Regions from separate parts of the Streptomyces sp. NPDC037271 genome, predicted to be linked through region 1. Evidence: riboswitches for the same ligand, from Rfam matches in the RefSeq annotation. Region 1 holds a riboswitch; the other holds the start of a gene.
What was found. A riboswitch is a leader RNA that binds a small molecule or an ion and turns the genes downstream of it on or off. The one in region 1 is predicted to bind thiamine pyrophosphate.
Positions count from the first base shown of each region.

Region 2: another riboswitch for thiamine pyrophosphate. It lies ahead of thiO (glycine oxidase ThiO); the one in region 1 lies ahead of ACZ7G3_RS32410 (thiamine ABC transporter substrate-binding protein).

Region 1 covers NZ_JBVJVN010000030.1:34,042-41,603, reverse strand. Annotated here, with positions in the region: gene ACZ7G3_RS32415 (ABC transporter permease) at 1-1,229, opposite strand, end outside; gene ACZ7G3_RS32410 (thiamine ABC transporter substrate-binding protein) at 1,274-2,362, opposite strand; TPP riboswitch at 2,441-2,546, opposite strand; gene rlmN (dual-specificity RNA methyltransferase RlmN) at 2,624-3,736, opposite strand; gene ACZ7G3_RS32400 (phosphatidate cytidylyltransferase) at 3,903-5,066, opposite strand; gene frr (ribosome recycling factor) at 5,066-5,623, opposite strand; gene pyrH (UMP kinase) at 5,805-6,563, opposite strand; gene tsf (translation elongation factor Ts) at 6,770-7,562, opposite strand, start outside.
Region 2 covers NZ_JBVJVN010000004.1:48,383-55,944, forward strand. Annotated here, with positions in the region: gene ACZ7G3_RS10060 (sulfite oxidase-like oxidoreductase) at 1-184, shown strand, start outside; gene ACZ7G3_RS10065 (deoxyribonuclease IV) at 201-1,097, opposite strand; gene pknB (Stk1 family PASTA domain-containing Ser/Thr kinase) at 1,145-3,091, opposite strand; gene ACZ7G3_RS10075 (thiazole synthase) at 3,313-4,110, opposite strand; gene thiS (sulfur carrier protein ThiS) at 4,113-4,313, opposite strand; gene thiO (glycine oxidase ThiO) at 4,310-5,509, opposite strand; TPP riboswitch at 5,507-5,618, opposite strand; gene ACZ7G3_RS10090 (avidin-fold protein) at 5,671-6,021, shown strand; gene ACZ7G3_RS10095 (NAD(P)/FAD-dependent oxidoreductase) at 6,111-7,325, shown strand; gene ACZ7G3_RS10100 (Rv2175c family DNA-binding protein) at 7,459-7,562, shown strand, end outside.

The sequences.
Region 1 (7,562 bases):
CCGACCAGCGCCTGGGCGAGCGGCACGAGGATCCACGACGACCGCAGGTCCAGCGGGGGTTCGTCCAGGGCGATCAGGAACCCGAAGCCGACCGTCACGGCGGACACCCCGAGCGGCAGCATCAGCAGCGCGTCGAAGCCGCGTACGAAGCGGCCCGCGTCGCGGCGGGTGAGCGCGGCGGCGGCCAGCGCGCCGATCACCACGGCGATGGCGGTGGCGGCGACGGCGTACTGGAGGGAGTTGCCGATCGCCTCGATCGGCGGGACGAGGAAGGCGCCGCCGTCCTCGTGGGTCAACGCGCGGTAGTAGCCGAAGCCGGGTGCGCCCAGGGACCGCTGGACCAGCACGGCGAGCGGGAGCACCAGCAGCACGGCGACGGTGACCAGGACCCCGGCCAGCAGCGCCCACTGCCCGGCCCCGCGCGGCCGGCGCGCGGTCGTGCCCGCGTCGACCAGCCGCAGGGCCGTCTCCCGCCGCCGTACCGTCCAGGCGTGTACGGCGAGGACGGCGGCCACCGCGGCGAACTGGACCAAGGTCAGGACGGCGGCCGTGGACAGGTCGAAGATCTGGGAGGTCTGCCGGTAGATCTCCACCTCCAGGGTGGAGAAGGCGGGGCCGCCGAGGATCTGGACGACGCCGAAGGAGGTGAAGGTGAACAGGAACACCATCAGCGCGGCGGCGGCCACGGCGGGCGCGAGCGCGGGCAGCGTCACCTGCCGCCAGGCTTTCGGCCGCGACGCACCGAGCATCCGCGCGGCCTCCTCCTGCCGCGGGTCGAGCTGCGCCCACAGACCCCCGACGGTGCGTACGACGACGGCGTAGTTGAAGAAGACGTGCGCCAGGAGGATCGCCCACACGGTGGTGTCCAGCCGCAGACCCCACAGCTCGTCGAGCAGCCCGCCGCGCCCGACCAGCGCCAGGAACGCCGTACCGACGACGACCGTGGGCAGTACGAACGGCACGGTGACCACGGCCCGCAGCACCTGCTTGCCGGGGAAGTCGAAGCGGGCGAGGACGTACGCGCCGGGCAGGGCGATCAGCAGCGTGAGCGCGGTGGAGGCCAGCGCCTGCCAGGTGGTGAACCACAGCACGTGCCGGACGTCGGACTGCGCGAGCACGTCCGCGATCCGCCCGAACCGCCAGGATCCGTCGGTCTCCAGCCCGCGCGCGACGATCGCGGCGACGGGGTAGGCGAAGAACACCGCGAAGAACGCGACGGGCACGGCCATCAGGGCCAGCCGCGCCGCGTTCCCCGTGCGACGCCCGCGCTCGGCTACTTGAGTACGAGTGAGGTCCACGACTTGACCCACTGGTCGCGGTTGTCGGCGATCTTCGCCGGTTCCATGGTCTGCGGGTCCTCGGCCTGCGGCCCGAACTTCCGGAACGCCTCGGGGATCTGCGCGCCCTCCCGCACCGGGTAGACGAACATGTTCAGCGGCATGTCGTCCTGGAACTCCTTGCCGATCAGGAAGTCGAGGAGTGCCTTGCCGCCCTCGGGGTTCCCGGCGTTGCTCAGCAGACCCGCGTACTCGACCTGGCGGAAGCAGGTGCCGGTGGCGACGCCCGTCGGCGCGGTGGCCGGCTGCGGGTCGGCGTAGATGACCTCGGCGGGCGGGGACGAGGCGTAGGAGACGACGAGCGGACGGTCGCCCTCGGCCTTCTTGCCGCCGGACGAACCGGAGAACTCCTCGTTGTACGCCTGCTCCCAGCTGTCGACGACCTTGACGCCGTTCGCCTTCAGCTTCTTCCAGTAGTCCTGCCACCCCTCGTCGCCGTACTTCGCGGCGGTGCCGAGGAGGAAGCCGAGCCCGGGCGAGGAGCTGCCCGCGTTCTCGGTGACGAGCAGGTCCTTGTACTCGGGCTTGATCAGGTCGTCGAAGGAGTCCGGCGGCGTCAGCCCGTGCTCACTGAAGTACGCCTTGTCGTAGTTGACGCAGACGTCCCCGGTGTCGACGGGCGTGACCCGGTGCTTGTCCTGGTCGGTCCGGTACTCGGGGAGGACGAGGTCGGACCCCTTCGCCTCGTACGGCTGGAACAGCCCGTTGTCGAGCGCCCGGGACAGCAGCGTGTTGTCGACGCCGAAGAAGACGTCGCCCTGCGGGTTGTCCTTGGTGAGGATGGCCTTGTTCACGGCCTGCCCGGCGTCCCCGTCCTCCAGGACCCGGACCTTGTAGCCCGAGCTCTTCTCGAAGGCGGCGATGACGTCCTTCGACGCGGCCCACGAGTCGTGGCTGACGAGGGTCACGGTCCTGGAGTCGCCGGATCCCCGGCCGTCGTCGTCGGCCGACGATCCGCAGGCGGCCAGACCGCCGGCCATGCCGAGCCCGAGGGCCAGGGCGGTGGCCTTCCTGGTGATGCTCACTGAATTCCTCCTGGGTGACCAGGAGAAGACGCGGCCCCGCCCGGAACCCTGGCGAGGGTCCCGGGCAGGGCGCAACAGCTCGAGTGGTGACCGATCTCCCTACCCAGAATGACCTGGGCCAGGTTCGGAGGGTCTGCGGCCGGTGCCGCACTCTCAGCGCTGTGGCGCTCCCCTGTCGGAATATGAAGATGTACTTCCGTTTGAACTTCTGCACGAACTTCTGCATGAAACGTCGTACGACGATGTACGACGCCGGTCAGGTTACCGCTCGCTCGCGGCGAGCTGACCACACGCCCCGTCGATCTCCTGACCACGGGTGTCCCGGATCGTCACCGGCACACCGTGCGCCGCGATCGCCTCCACGAACGCCTTCTCGTCCTCGGGCCGCGACGCGGTCCACTTCGAGCCGGGCGTCGGGTTGAGCGGGATGAGGTTGACGTGCACGGGCCTGCCCTTGAGCAGCCGCCCGAGCCGGTCGCCGCGCCACGCCTGGTCGTTGATGTCCCGGATCAGCGCGTACTCGATCGACAGCCGGCGCCCGGACGTGGCCGCGTACTCGAACCCGGCGTCCAGCACCTCACGCACCTTCCAGCGCGTGTTGACGGGGACGAGGGTGTCCCGCAGCTCGTCGTCGGGCGCGTGCAGCGAGATGGCGAGGCGGCACTTGAAGCCCTCGCCGGTGAAGCGGTGGATGGCCGGGACGAGACCGACCGTCGAGACGGTGATGCCGCGCTGGGAGAGGCCCAGTCCGTCGGGCTCGGGGTCGGTGAGGCGGCGGATGGAACCGACGACGCGGTTGTAGTTGGCGAGGGGCTCGCCCATGCCCATGAACACGATGTTGCTGAGCCGGGCCGGTCCCCCCGGGACCTCGCCGTCCCGCAGGGCCCGCATGCCGTCCACGATCTGGTGCACGATCTCGGCGGTGGACAGGTTCCGGTCCAGGCCCGCCTGCCCCGTGGCGCAGAACGGGCAGTTCATGCCGCAGCCCGCCTGGGAACTGATGCACATGGTCACCCGGTCCGGGTAGCGCATGAGGACGGACTCGACGAGCGTCCCGTCGAACAGCTTCCACAGCGTCTTGCGCGTGCTGCCCTGGTCGGTCGACAGATGCCGCACGACCGTCATCAGCTCGGGCAGCAGAGCTTCCTGGAGCCCCCGGCGCGAGCCGGCCGGGATGTCGGTCCACTGCTCGGGGTCGTGCGCGTACCGCGCGAAGTAGTGCTGCGAGAGCTGCTTGGCGCGGAACGGCTTCTCGCCGATCGCGGCGACGGCCTCCTTGCGCTCGGCGGGCGTGAGGTCGGCGAGGTGCCGCGGTGGCCGCTTCGCTCCGCGGGGTGCGGCGAAGGTGAGCTCACCTGGGGCGGGACGGGCCACGGTCGGACAACTCCTCAAAACGACGGGCCTCGGCGAATCCCCGCTCACGCGGGGACGACGGCAGCCATGCCGAAGCCAGGAGACCTCACCGGACTGTCCCCGCGTCGGCGGGGACACACGAAAGGGCCCGCAGCAGCGCGGGCCCTTCCAGACTACCTGAAGCCTGTCAACCCGATCCGACGAAGATCACCAGCAGCAGCCACACCACCGGCGCCGTGGGCAGCAGCGAGTCCAGGCGGTCCATGATGCCGCCGTGGCCCGGGAGCAGCGTGCCCATGTCCTTGATGCCGAGGTCCCGCTTGATCATGGACTCGCCGAGGTCGCCCAGCGTGGCGCTGACGGCGACCGCGAGGCCGAGCAGCAGACCCTGCCACCAGGTGCCGCCGTCGATCACGAACTGCATGCACAGCGCGCCGGCCGCCATCGCGAACGCCACCGCTCCGAGCAGGCCCTCCCGGGTCTTGCCGGGGCTGATGCGCGGGGCGAGCTTGGTCCTGCCGAAGCGCCAGCCGACGGCATAGGCGCCGGTGTCGCTGACGACCGTCAGCACCAGGAAGACCAGCACGCGCCGCGCGCCGTCGTCGGCCATGAGCATCATCGTGACGAACGTCGCCAGGAAGGGCACGTAGAACGCCGCGAAGAGGCCCGCGGTGACGTCCTTGAGGTAGCCCTCCGGCGGCTCGGTCATCCGCCACACGAGGACCGCGAGGGCGGTGAGCGCCATGGCGACCCACGCGCCTTCGGCGCCCCGCACATACCCGGCGACCACCATCGCCGCGCCACCGACCGCGAGCGGCACGAGGGGCGCCTTGATGCCCTTGCGCTCCTGGAGCCGCTTGGTCAGCTCCCACAGGCCCACCACGACGGCGACCGCGACCACGCCGACGAAGACGGCCTTGACGACGAACAGCGAGGCGACGATCACCGCGCCGAGCCCGAGGCCGACCCCTATCGCGGCACCCAGGTCGCGCCCCGCGCTCTTCTTCTGCGGCTGGGGCCGGTGCTGCGCCGGCTGGGGGGCGTCGGGCATGGGCTCCGGATTCTGCGGCACCGCCGCATACGGCTGCGCCGACGGATTCTCGCCGCGATACGGATCGTCGCGGAACGGCTCGTCTCGGAACAAGGGGCCGCTCAGCCGAGCGGCCCCTTGTTCGTCATCCTGGTCTCCGCCGTGTTCGGGTACGTCGGGCACGATGGGCATGGGGCGAGTCTGCTGCGCGTAGTGCGCATCGTACGCGGGACCCGCCGGGGCAGCGCCCTGGACAGGTCCCTGGTCGGACGGCCCCCAGTACCCGGCTTGTGGCGGCGCTCCCCAGGAAGAGTCGTTCATCAGACCTCGAGCAGCTCGGCTTCCTTGTGCTTGAGGAGCTCGTCCACCTGGGCGACGTACTTGGCGGTGGTGTCGTCGAGCTCCTTCTCCGCACGGCGGCCCTCGTCCTCGCCGACCTCGCCGTCCTTGACCATCTTGTCGATGGTGTCCTTGGCCTTGCGGCGCACGGAGCGGATGGAGACCTTGGCGTCCTCGGCCTTGCTCTTGGCGACCTTGATGTAGTCGCGGCGGCGCTCCTCGGTGAGCTCGGGGAACACCACCCGGATGATGTTGCCGTCGTTGCTGGGGTTGACGCCCAGGTCGGAGTCGCGGATCGCCTGTTCGATGTTGCGCAGGGCGCTCTTGTCGAAGGGGGTCACCACGGCCATGCGCGGCTCCGGCACGGAGAACGAGGCCAGCTGGTTGATCGGCGTCAGCGCGCCGTAGTAGTCGGCCACGATCTTGTTGAACATCGCCGGGTGCGCACGGCCGGTGCGGATCGCGGCGAAGTCCTCCTTGGCGACCACGACGGCCTTCTCCATCTTCTCCTCGGCCTCGAGGAGGGTCTCTTCGATCACCACTTGCTCCTGCGTGTCTTGAGTAGGCCCGGCTGCGGTTCCCTGTCGGGGGTGCGGCCGGCTGCGTCGCGTTCTTCCTGCACGGTTCCCGACCGGCGGGACATTGTCCATCCCCCGGCCCGGCCCCGTCCCGTCCGTCCCCCGGACAGGTGGCGTCCGCGGACAGGGGGTGGTACTCCGGTCAGTCCCGGCTGCCTTGGTCACCCACAAGCGTGCCGATCTTCTCACCCTTGACGGCGCGGGCGATATTGCCCTCCTTCAGAAGCTCGAAGACCACGATCGGGAGGCTGTTGTCGCGGCAGAGCGTGACGGCCGTCGCGTCGGCGACCTTCAGGTCCCGGGTGATGACCTCGCCGTAACCCAGCGCGTCGAACTTGACGGCGTCGGGGTTGGTCTTCGGGTCGGAGTCGTAGACCCCGTCCACACCGTTCTTGCCCATGAGCAGGGCCTCGGCGTCGATCTCGAGGGCGCGCTGGGCGGCGGTGGTGTCGGTGGAGAAGTAGGGCATGCCCATACCGGCGCCGAAGATGACCACGCGGCCCTTCTCCAGGTGGCGCACGGCGCGCAGCGGGATGTACGGCTCGGCGACCTGGCCCATGGTGATGGCGGTCTGCACGCGGCAGTCGACGCCCTCCTTCTCCAGGAAGTCCTGGAGGGCCAGGCAGTTCATCACGGTGCCGAGCATGCCCATGTAGTCGGAGCGGGCGCGGTCCATGCCGCGCACCTGCAGCTCGGCGCCACGGAAGAAGTTGCCCCCGCCGATGACGATCGCGACCTGCGCGCCGTCCCGTACGACGGCCGCGATCTCGCGGGCGATGGCGTGCACCACGTCGGGGTCGACGCCCAGGCCCCCACCGCCGGAGAAGGCCTCTCCGGACAGCTTCAGCATGAAGCGGCCGCGTACTTTGCCGTCGTCGCTCTTCTCGGCCTTGGTGGTCATGGAGATCTCGCCTCTTTTACGTGGGTCACACACACGAAGAAGGCCACTGCCGGTGGGGGCGTGTTTCGCATCCCATACGCGGCAATGGCCTCCTCGTCAGATCTGCTGTCGCCCGCCGCCACGCGCGCGTACGCAACGGCGTAGGCGAACGGCGTCGGCGACTGCTGTCGACCCTACCGGGGTCGCGCGTCCGTCGCGGTACGGACTCAGATGCCGACCTTGATGCGCGAGAAGCGCTTCAGGGTGACGCCGGCCTCGTCCAGAACCTTCTGGACGGACTTCTTGTTGTCGAGCGCGTAGGGCTGGCCCAGCAGCGTGGCGTCCTTGAAGAAGCCGTTGAGACGACCCTCGACGATCTTCGGCAGGGCGGCCTCGGGCTTGCCCTCGGCGCGGGTGGTCTCCTCGGCGACGCGGCGCTCGGTCTCGACGACCTCGGCCGGGACGTCCTCCTTGGAGAGGTACTTCGGCGCGAAGGCGGCGATGTGCTGGGCGACGCCCTTCGCCAGCTCGGCGTTCGGCTTGTCCAGCTCGACGAGGACACCGATCTGCGGCGGCAGGTCGGGCATCGTGCGGTGCATGTACGCGGTCACGAAGCCGCCGGAGAACTGCGCGAAGCGGTCCAGGACGATCTTCTCGCCGAGGTTGGCGTTGGCCTCGTCCACGAAGGCCTGCACGGTCTTGCCGGGCTCGATCTCGGAGGCGAGCAGCGCCTCGAGGTCGGCCGGGGCGGCCTTGGCGACGTGCTCGGCGATGGCCTTGGCGACGTTCTGGAACTTGTCGCCCTTGGCGACGAAGTCCGTCTCGCACTTCAGCTCGACGAGGACGCCCGAGGTGTTGTCGTCGGCGATGATCGAGACGACGGCGCCGTTCTCGGCAGAGCGGCCCTCGCGCTTGGCGACGCCCTTCTGACCCTTGATGCGGAGCGCCTCGACGGCCTTCTCGACGTTGCCCTCGGCCTCGTCCAGCGCCTTCTTGCAGTCCATCATGCCGGCGCCGGTG
Region 2 (7,562 bases), on a different contig from region 1:
GCTCCGGCTGGTCGTCCCGCACCTGTACGCCTGGAAGGGCCCCAAGTGGGTCCGCGGCATCGAGTACATGACCGCCGACCGCCGCGGCTTCTGGGAGGAGCGCGGTTACCACAACATCGGCGATCCGTGGCAGGAGCAGCGCTACTCCTACCAGGAGGAGCCCGGGGACGGCCCCGAGCTCTGACCGGCGTTCGCGGGGATCAGCAGTCGCGCAGCTTCTTCAGCCGCTCCACGTCCGCCGCGTGCCCCTCCTTGCCGCCCGGGGTCTCGATGACCAGCGGCACGCCCTCGGTCGCGGGGTGGGTCATCAGCGCCCGGAACGGGTCCTCGCCGATGTGGCCGGAGCCGATGTTCTCGTGCCGGTCCTTGTGCGCCCCCGCCACGTCCTTGGAGTCGTTGGCGTGGATCAGCCTGAGCCGGCCCTCGCCGACCGTGTCCACCAGCAGGTCCAGGGTCTGGTGCATGCCCGACGGGCCGGTCAGGTCGTGCCCCGCCGCGAAGATGTGGCACGTGTCCAGGCACACCCCGAGCCTCGGGTGGGCGTCCAGCGCCTCGAAGTACGGCCCGAAGTCCCAGGTCCGCGAGCACAGGGAGGCGCCCTGTCCGGCGGTCGACTCCAGGAGCAGGTACGGGTCGTCGTCGTGGGTGAGCTCGTCGAGCAGCGGAAGCATGTACTCCCGTACCTGCTTCAGCGCCACCGCCCGGTCCCGTCCGCCGGTCGCGCTGCCGGTGTGCACGACCACGCCGAGCGCCCCGATCGCCCGCCCGCGCCGCAGCGAGTGCCGCAGCGAGTCCACCGACCGCTCCACCGTCGCCTCGGTGTGCGAACCGAAGTTGATCAGGTAGGGCGCGTGCACGTAGGCCGGGATCGACCCGGCCGCGCAGGCCTCCCGGAACGCCTCGTCCTGCTTCGGGTTGCCCGCCGGGGTGGCCCAGCCGCGCGGGTTGGCGACGAAGACCTGCACGGCCTCCGCCTTCAGCTCACGGGCGTAGGACAGGCCCACGGAGTGCAGGCCGCCGGCCACGGGGACGTGGCCGCCGACGGGGTTGCGGGGGAGGCCGGAGGCGGGGGAGGGGGCGGACTGTTGACTGTTCACCCATTCAGGGTGTCACGCGCTCCCGCCCGTCCGGACCGTGAGAGCCGTCACCTGATGGTGATCTTGATGGTGGAGCCCTTGGGCGCCGTGTCCCCGCCCTCCACGGACTGCTCCTTCACGGTGTCGCCGAACAGTCCGAGCAGACCGCGGTCCTCCTCGACGTCGAAGCCCGCGTCCTTCAGCGTCCGCTTGGCGTCGCCCACGCTGTCGCCGACCACGTCCGGGACCTCGATCATCTCGGGGCCCTTGGAGACCGTGAGGGTCACCGTGTCGCCCTCGGCGGCCCGACTGCCGGAACCCGGCGTCTGACGGGCGACCCGGCCCTTGTCGTGCTCGGAGTTCACCTGCTCGTCGGCGACCTTCACCTTCAGCCCGGCCTCGGTCAGCTCGGCCCTCGCGTCGGCCAGGTCGTCGCCGGTGACGTCCGGGACGTCGATCGGGCTGCCCTTGCTGACGACCAGGGCGACCGCGGAGCCGGCGCGCACCGTGGTGCCCGTCCTCGGCTTCGTGGAGATCACGAAGCCCTTCGGCACCTCCTCGCTGAACGCCCGGGTCACCATGCCCGGCTCCAGCCCCTCGCCCTTCAGCACGGTCCGCGCCCGGTCCAGCTTGTAGCCCTCGACGTCCGGCAGCTTCACGGTGTCGGGGCCGTCGGAGACCGTGAACGACACCGAGTCGTTCTTGCGGATGCGGGCGCCCACCCCGGGATCGGAGCTGATGACCTTGCCGCGCTCCACGGTGTCGCTGTAGGCGTGCTCGACCTTGCCCACGTCCAGGCCCGCCTCGTCCAGCCGGTCCCGGGCCTGCGCCTCGGTCTTGGACAGCAGCGCGGGCACCTTGGTGAACTGGCCGGAGTTGATGTACCAGACACCCGTGCCGACGCCGAGCACCAGCAGGACGGCCACGACGACCGCCATCGGGCCGCGCCGCAGCTGCGGCCGCCGGCGCCGGGGCGGGGCCGGCTCGGGAGCCGCCAGCCGACTGGTGCGGTTCACCCCGTCCGCGGGGAACGCGCCGTCCGGGCCGTCGCCCTCGTTGACGGGGAGCGGCCGGGGCAGGGTCAGCGCGCGGGGGATCACGCTCGTGCGGTCCTCGGCGTTGTCGTGCTCCCCGGTGAGCGCCTGCGGCGGCACCGCGTCCAGCTGGTCCCCGCTCAGCGCCCCGCGGGCCTGGCGGGTCTGCGAGAGCAGGGCCACGGCGTCGTGCGGACGGATCTCCGGGTTGCGGGCGGTCGCCGAGGCGACCAGCTCGTCCAGCTCGTACGCCATCCCCGGCACGGCGGCCGACGGCGGCGGCACGTCCTCGTGCAGATGCTTGTAGAGCACCTGGGCGGGGGAATCCCCCTCGTGAGGCTTGGCGCCGGTCAGCATCTCGTGCAGCACCACGCCGCACGCGTACACGTCGACCCTCGGATCGGCGGCGCCGTGCTCGATCTGCTCGGGCGCCAGGTAGGAGACGGTGCCGAGGACGGCTCCGGTGGTGCTGGTGACCGTGTCGACGGCCCGGACCAGTCCGAAGTCGGCGACCTTGACCCGGCCGTCGTCCCCTATCAGCACGTTCTCCGGCTTCATGTCCCGGTGCACGAACCCGGCCCGGTGCGCGGCGCCCAGCGCGGCCAGCACCGGCTCCAGGATGTCCAGCGCGGCCCGCGGCCGCAGCGCCCCGCGCTCGCGCAGCACGTCGCGCAGGGTGCAGCCGGCGATGTACTCCATGGCCAGGTAGACGTACGCTCCCTCGGCCCCTTGGTCGAACACCTGTACGACATTGGGGTGGTCGAGGCGGGCCACCGACTTCGCCTCGCGGATGAACCGCTCCACGAAGGTGGCGTCGGCCGCGAGCGTCGGGTGCATCACCTTCAGCGCGAGCACGCGGTCCAGGCGGGTGTCCACGGCCCGGTAGACCGTGGCCATCCCGCCCACCGCGATCCGCGCCTCGACGCGGTACCGGCCGTCGAGCACCTGCCCGACGAGAGGGTCCTGAAGGGTCGTGTCCACGCAGGCGAGTCTACGAGTCACCACGGACACCCGGCGCCGCCGCCGAGCAGCGGGGGCGGTACTGCAGCCCATCTGTGACGTGCCCGACGCGGAGCCGGGCCCATGCCCGCGCACGGCAGGCCCCGGACGGCGACGGACCCCGAGGGCGGAACCCCCCGCCCTTGCGCGACGGGAAACGGGTGGTGCGCCGGACGGAGACGAAACGGCAGGTCAGCACCGGGTCACTGGAAAGCGGGCCGCTCAGGGTCCAGGACGGCCAGGCCCTCCGAGGGAGACGACGCCTGCGCGAAACGCCGCCGCGGGATCCGCCCGGCCCGCCGGGCCAACCGCCCCGCCTCCACCGCGCACCGCATCCCCTCCGCCATCAGCACCGGCTCCTGCGCCCGCGTCACCGCCGAGGCGAGCATCACACCCGCGCACCCCAGCTCCATCGCCAGCGCCACGTCCGACGTCGTACCGGCCCCCGCGTCCAGAATCACCGGCACGCGCGCGTGCTCCACGATCAGCTCGAAGTTGTGCGGGTTGCGGATGCCGAGCCCCGACCCGATCGGCGAGCCGAGCGGCATGATCGCGGCGCACCCGACGTCCTCCAGCTTGCGTGCGAGGACCGGGTCGTCGTTCGTGTACGGCAGCACCGTGAACCCGTCGTCGACCAGCGTCTCCGCCGCGTCCAGGAGCTCGATCGGGTCGGGCAGCAGGGTGCGCTCGTCGGCGATGACCTCCAGCTTGACCAGGTCCGTGCCGAGGGCCTCGCGCGCGAGCCGGGCGGTGAGGACGGCCTCCCCGGCGGTGAAGCAGCCGGCCGTGTTCGGCAGCACCCGGATGCCGAGCTTCTCCAGCACCGACAGCACGGACCCGTGCACCGAGGCGTTCACCCGCCGCATCGCGACGGTCGTCAGCTCCGTCCCGGCCGCCACCAGCGCCCGCTCCAGGACGTCGAGGCTGGGCGCCCCGCCGGTGCCCATGATCAGGCGGGACCCGTAGGCCGTACCGCCGAGGACGAACGGATCGTCGGCCATGGTCAGCCTCCTTGGACGGCGGTGAGGACTTCGACGCGGTCGCCGTCGGCCAGCGCGGTGGCGGACCACCGCGCGCGCGGGACGACGGTTTCGTTGAGGGCGGCGGCCACCCCGGACGGCGCCGCGGTGAGCGTGCCCACCAGGGTGTCCAGGGCGGTGCCGGGAGCCACCTCGCGCGGCTCGCCGTTGACGGAGATGTTCATGCGGGCTGCTCCGAGAGTTCCGGGAGTGCGGGGGCGGCGCCGAAGCGCCGGGGGGTGAAGGGGCGGGCCTCGGCCGGCAGCTCCCCGGTGGTCAGGACGTCCGCCATGACGTCGCCGGTGACCGGGGTGAGCAGGACACCGTTGCGGTGGTGGCCGGTGGCCAGCAGCAGGCCGTCCAGAGCGGTCGGGCCGAGTAGCGGGGCGTTGTCCGGGGAGCCGGGGCGCAGACCCGCCCGGGTCTCCGCCAGGGGCAGCTCGGTGATGCCGGGTACCAGCTCGTGGGCGTCGCGCAGCAGCTCGTACACGCCGCCCGCGGTGACCGTCGTGTCCCAGCCCAGTTCCTCACTGGTGGCGCCGACGACCAGCTCGCCGCTCTCCCGGGGCACCAGGTAGACGTGGTTGCCGCGCACCACGGCGCGCACCGTCCGGTTCAGCAGCGGCCCGTGCGTCCGCGGCATCGTCAGCCGCAGGACCTGCCCCTTCACCGGCCGCACCGGCGGCAGCACGTCGTCCGGTACGCCCGTGAGCCGCCCGCTCATGCTGCCCCCGGCCAGCACCACCCGCCCGGCCTCCAGCGCGGTGCCGTCCGCCGTGACGACGCCCGTGGCGCGTGCGCCGCCGCGCCCGACGGTGAGCCGGTCGGCCCACACCCGGTGGAAGACGACGCCCGCGCGTTCGCAGGCGGCCACGAGCGCGCCGGCGAGGCGCCGGGGGTCGATCTGATGGTCGCCGTCCACCCGGAGCCCGCCGCGCACACCGGGCGCGAGCATCGGCTCCAGACGCCGGCACTCGCGCCCCGGCAGCCACTCGGACTCCAGGCCCGAGCGCTGCTGGAGCGCGTGCAGTTCCCGCAGGTGGGCGCGGTCGTCGGCGTCCAGGGCGACGGCGAGGGTGCCGCACCTGCGGTAACCGAGGTCGTGGCCGGTGAGGTCGGCCAGCTCCGCCGCGAAGTCCGGGTACCGGCGGGCGGAGGCGAGGTTCAGGGCGAGCAGCGTCTGCTCGCCGTAGTGCAGTTCCGTGACGGCGGCCAGCATCCCGGCCGCCACCTGGGCGGCGCCACCGCCCGGTTCCGGGTCCACGAGCGCCGTGACGAGCCCGCGCTGCGCGGCCCGCCAGGCCGTGACCAGGCCGATGATCCCGCCCCCGACGACGAGGACGTCGGGGGTACGTGACGACGTGTGTGGCGGAGACGACATGGGCGTCCAGCCCCTCCCTTCGCCGGCATGACCCGGATCAGGTTCGTACGGTCGGAGGCCGCCAGCCTCCCTCTCAGCCCGGTGCGTCCGGGCTCCCGCGAGTGCTTTACGTTGGCCACCCTAGCCCGCAGCGCACCGCACTCGTAAGGGAGCCTCCTCCCATGGCACGTTCACTCGACGGTCTCGTCCTCGCCCCCGTCGCCGACCAGGCGCCCGGCCAGGTGGGCACGCGCACCCGCTTCACGTATCACGAGGAGGACGGCGCCGTATGGGCCGAGTACGCGGGCGGCGACGTCGTCCGCGGCCGCCTGGTGGGAAGCAGGGAGGGCGACCGTCTCGACTTCCGTTACGTGCAGCTCAAGACCGACCGCAGCACGTCGTCGGGCCACTGCGTGTCGACCGTCGTCGAGCTGCCGGACGGGCGGGTGCGCCTGGAGGAGACCTGGGAGTGGGAGTCGCAGCGGGGCAGCGGGACGAGCGTTGTGGAGCAGGTCACCGCGCACGGGCACTGACCGGCGAGCCGCCGGGTGTCTAAGGTGATCAGGTGAGCGAGCAGACGCAGGAGCAGACCCGGGAACGGGGAGCGGACGCGGAGCGCCGCGTGGTCGTCGTGGGTGCGGGCATGGCGGGGGTGCAGACCGCCGTCGCCCTGCGGGAGCAGGGCTTCACCGGCGCCGTGACGCTGATCGGCGCGGAGCCGCACCAGCCGTACGACCGCCCCCCGTTGTCCAAGGCCGTCCTGCTCGGCACGGCCGAGGGCTCCGCCTTCGACGTCGACTTCGAGGCGCTCGGCATCACCCTGCGGCTCGGCTGCGAGGCCCTGGGCGTCCGCCCCGGAGCGCACGTCCTCGACACCTCCGCGGGGCCCGTGCCGTACGACGTCCTCGTCCTCGCGACCGGCGCCGAACCGATCCGGCTCCCCGGCGCGGAGGGCGTGCCCGGCGTGCACCTGCTGCGCACCCTGGACGACGCCGAACGGCTGCGCCCGGTGCTCGCCCGGCAGCACGACATCGTGGTCGTCGGCGCGGGCTGGATCGGCGCCGAGTTCGCCACCGCCGCGCGTGAGGCGGGCTGCGCGGTGACCGTCGTGGAGGCCGCCGACCGGCCCCTCGCCGGTGTGCTGCCCGACGAGGTCGCCGCGAGGATGGCGGACTGGTACGCCGGTGCGGGCGCCGTACTGCGCACGCACGCGCGCGTGGAGCGCGTCGAGCCCGGTGCCCCCGGGGAGCCCGGCCAGGTGGTCCTCGACGACGGCTCACGGCTGCCCGCGGGCGCGGTCGTCGTCGGCATCGGCGCCCGGCCCGCCACCACGTGGCTCGCCGGCTCCGGGATCGGCCTCGGCGCGCACGGGGAGGTTCTGGCCGACGACCGCCTGCGCACTTCGGCGCCGGACGTCTACGCGGTCGGCGACTGCGCCTCCTTCCCCTCCCGACGCTACGGCGAGCGGCTGCTCGTGCACCACTGGGACAACGCCCTCCAGGGCCCGCGCACGGTCGCCGCCAACATCGTCGGCGCCGCCACCGACGAGCCCCCGGCGGCCTACGACCCGGTGCCGTACTTCTGGTCCGAGCAGTTCGGCCGCTTCGTCCAGTACGCCGGTCACCACACGGCCGCCGACCGCACCCTGTGGCGCGGCGACCCCTCGGGGCCCGCCTGGACGGTCTGCTGGCTGCGCGAGGACCGCCTGGTCGCCCTGCTGGCGGTGGGCCGCCCCCGGGACCTCGCCCAGGGCAAACGCCTGATCCAGGCGGGCACGACGATGGACCCGCGGCTGCTGGCCGATCCGGCGAGGCCGCTCAAGGCGGCGACGGCGTAGGCCTCCCGTCCGGGTTCTCCCGCCGTCCGCGCTCCCGGTCCGGTTCGCCGGCCCGGGGCGTGGGCCCGGTTCGCCGGCCGGGGTCGGACGGGTCCGGTTTCCGACTGTCAGTGCCAGATGGCAGGCTGGAGCTGTGACCGAGATTGACGCAAAGATCGATGCTCTCGTGCCTGCCTGGCTCACCGTCCCCGACATCGCCGAGATGCTCGGTGTCGAGGTGACCCGCGTACGCCAGCT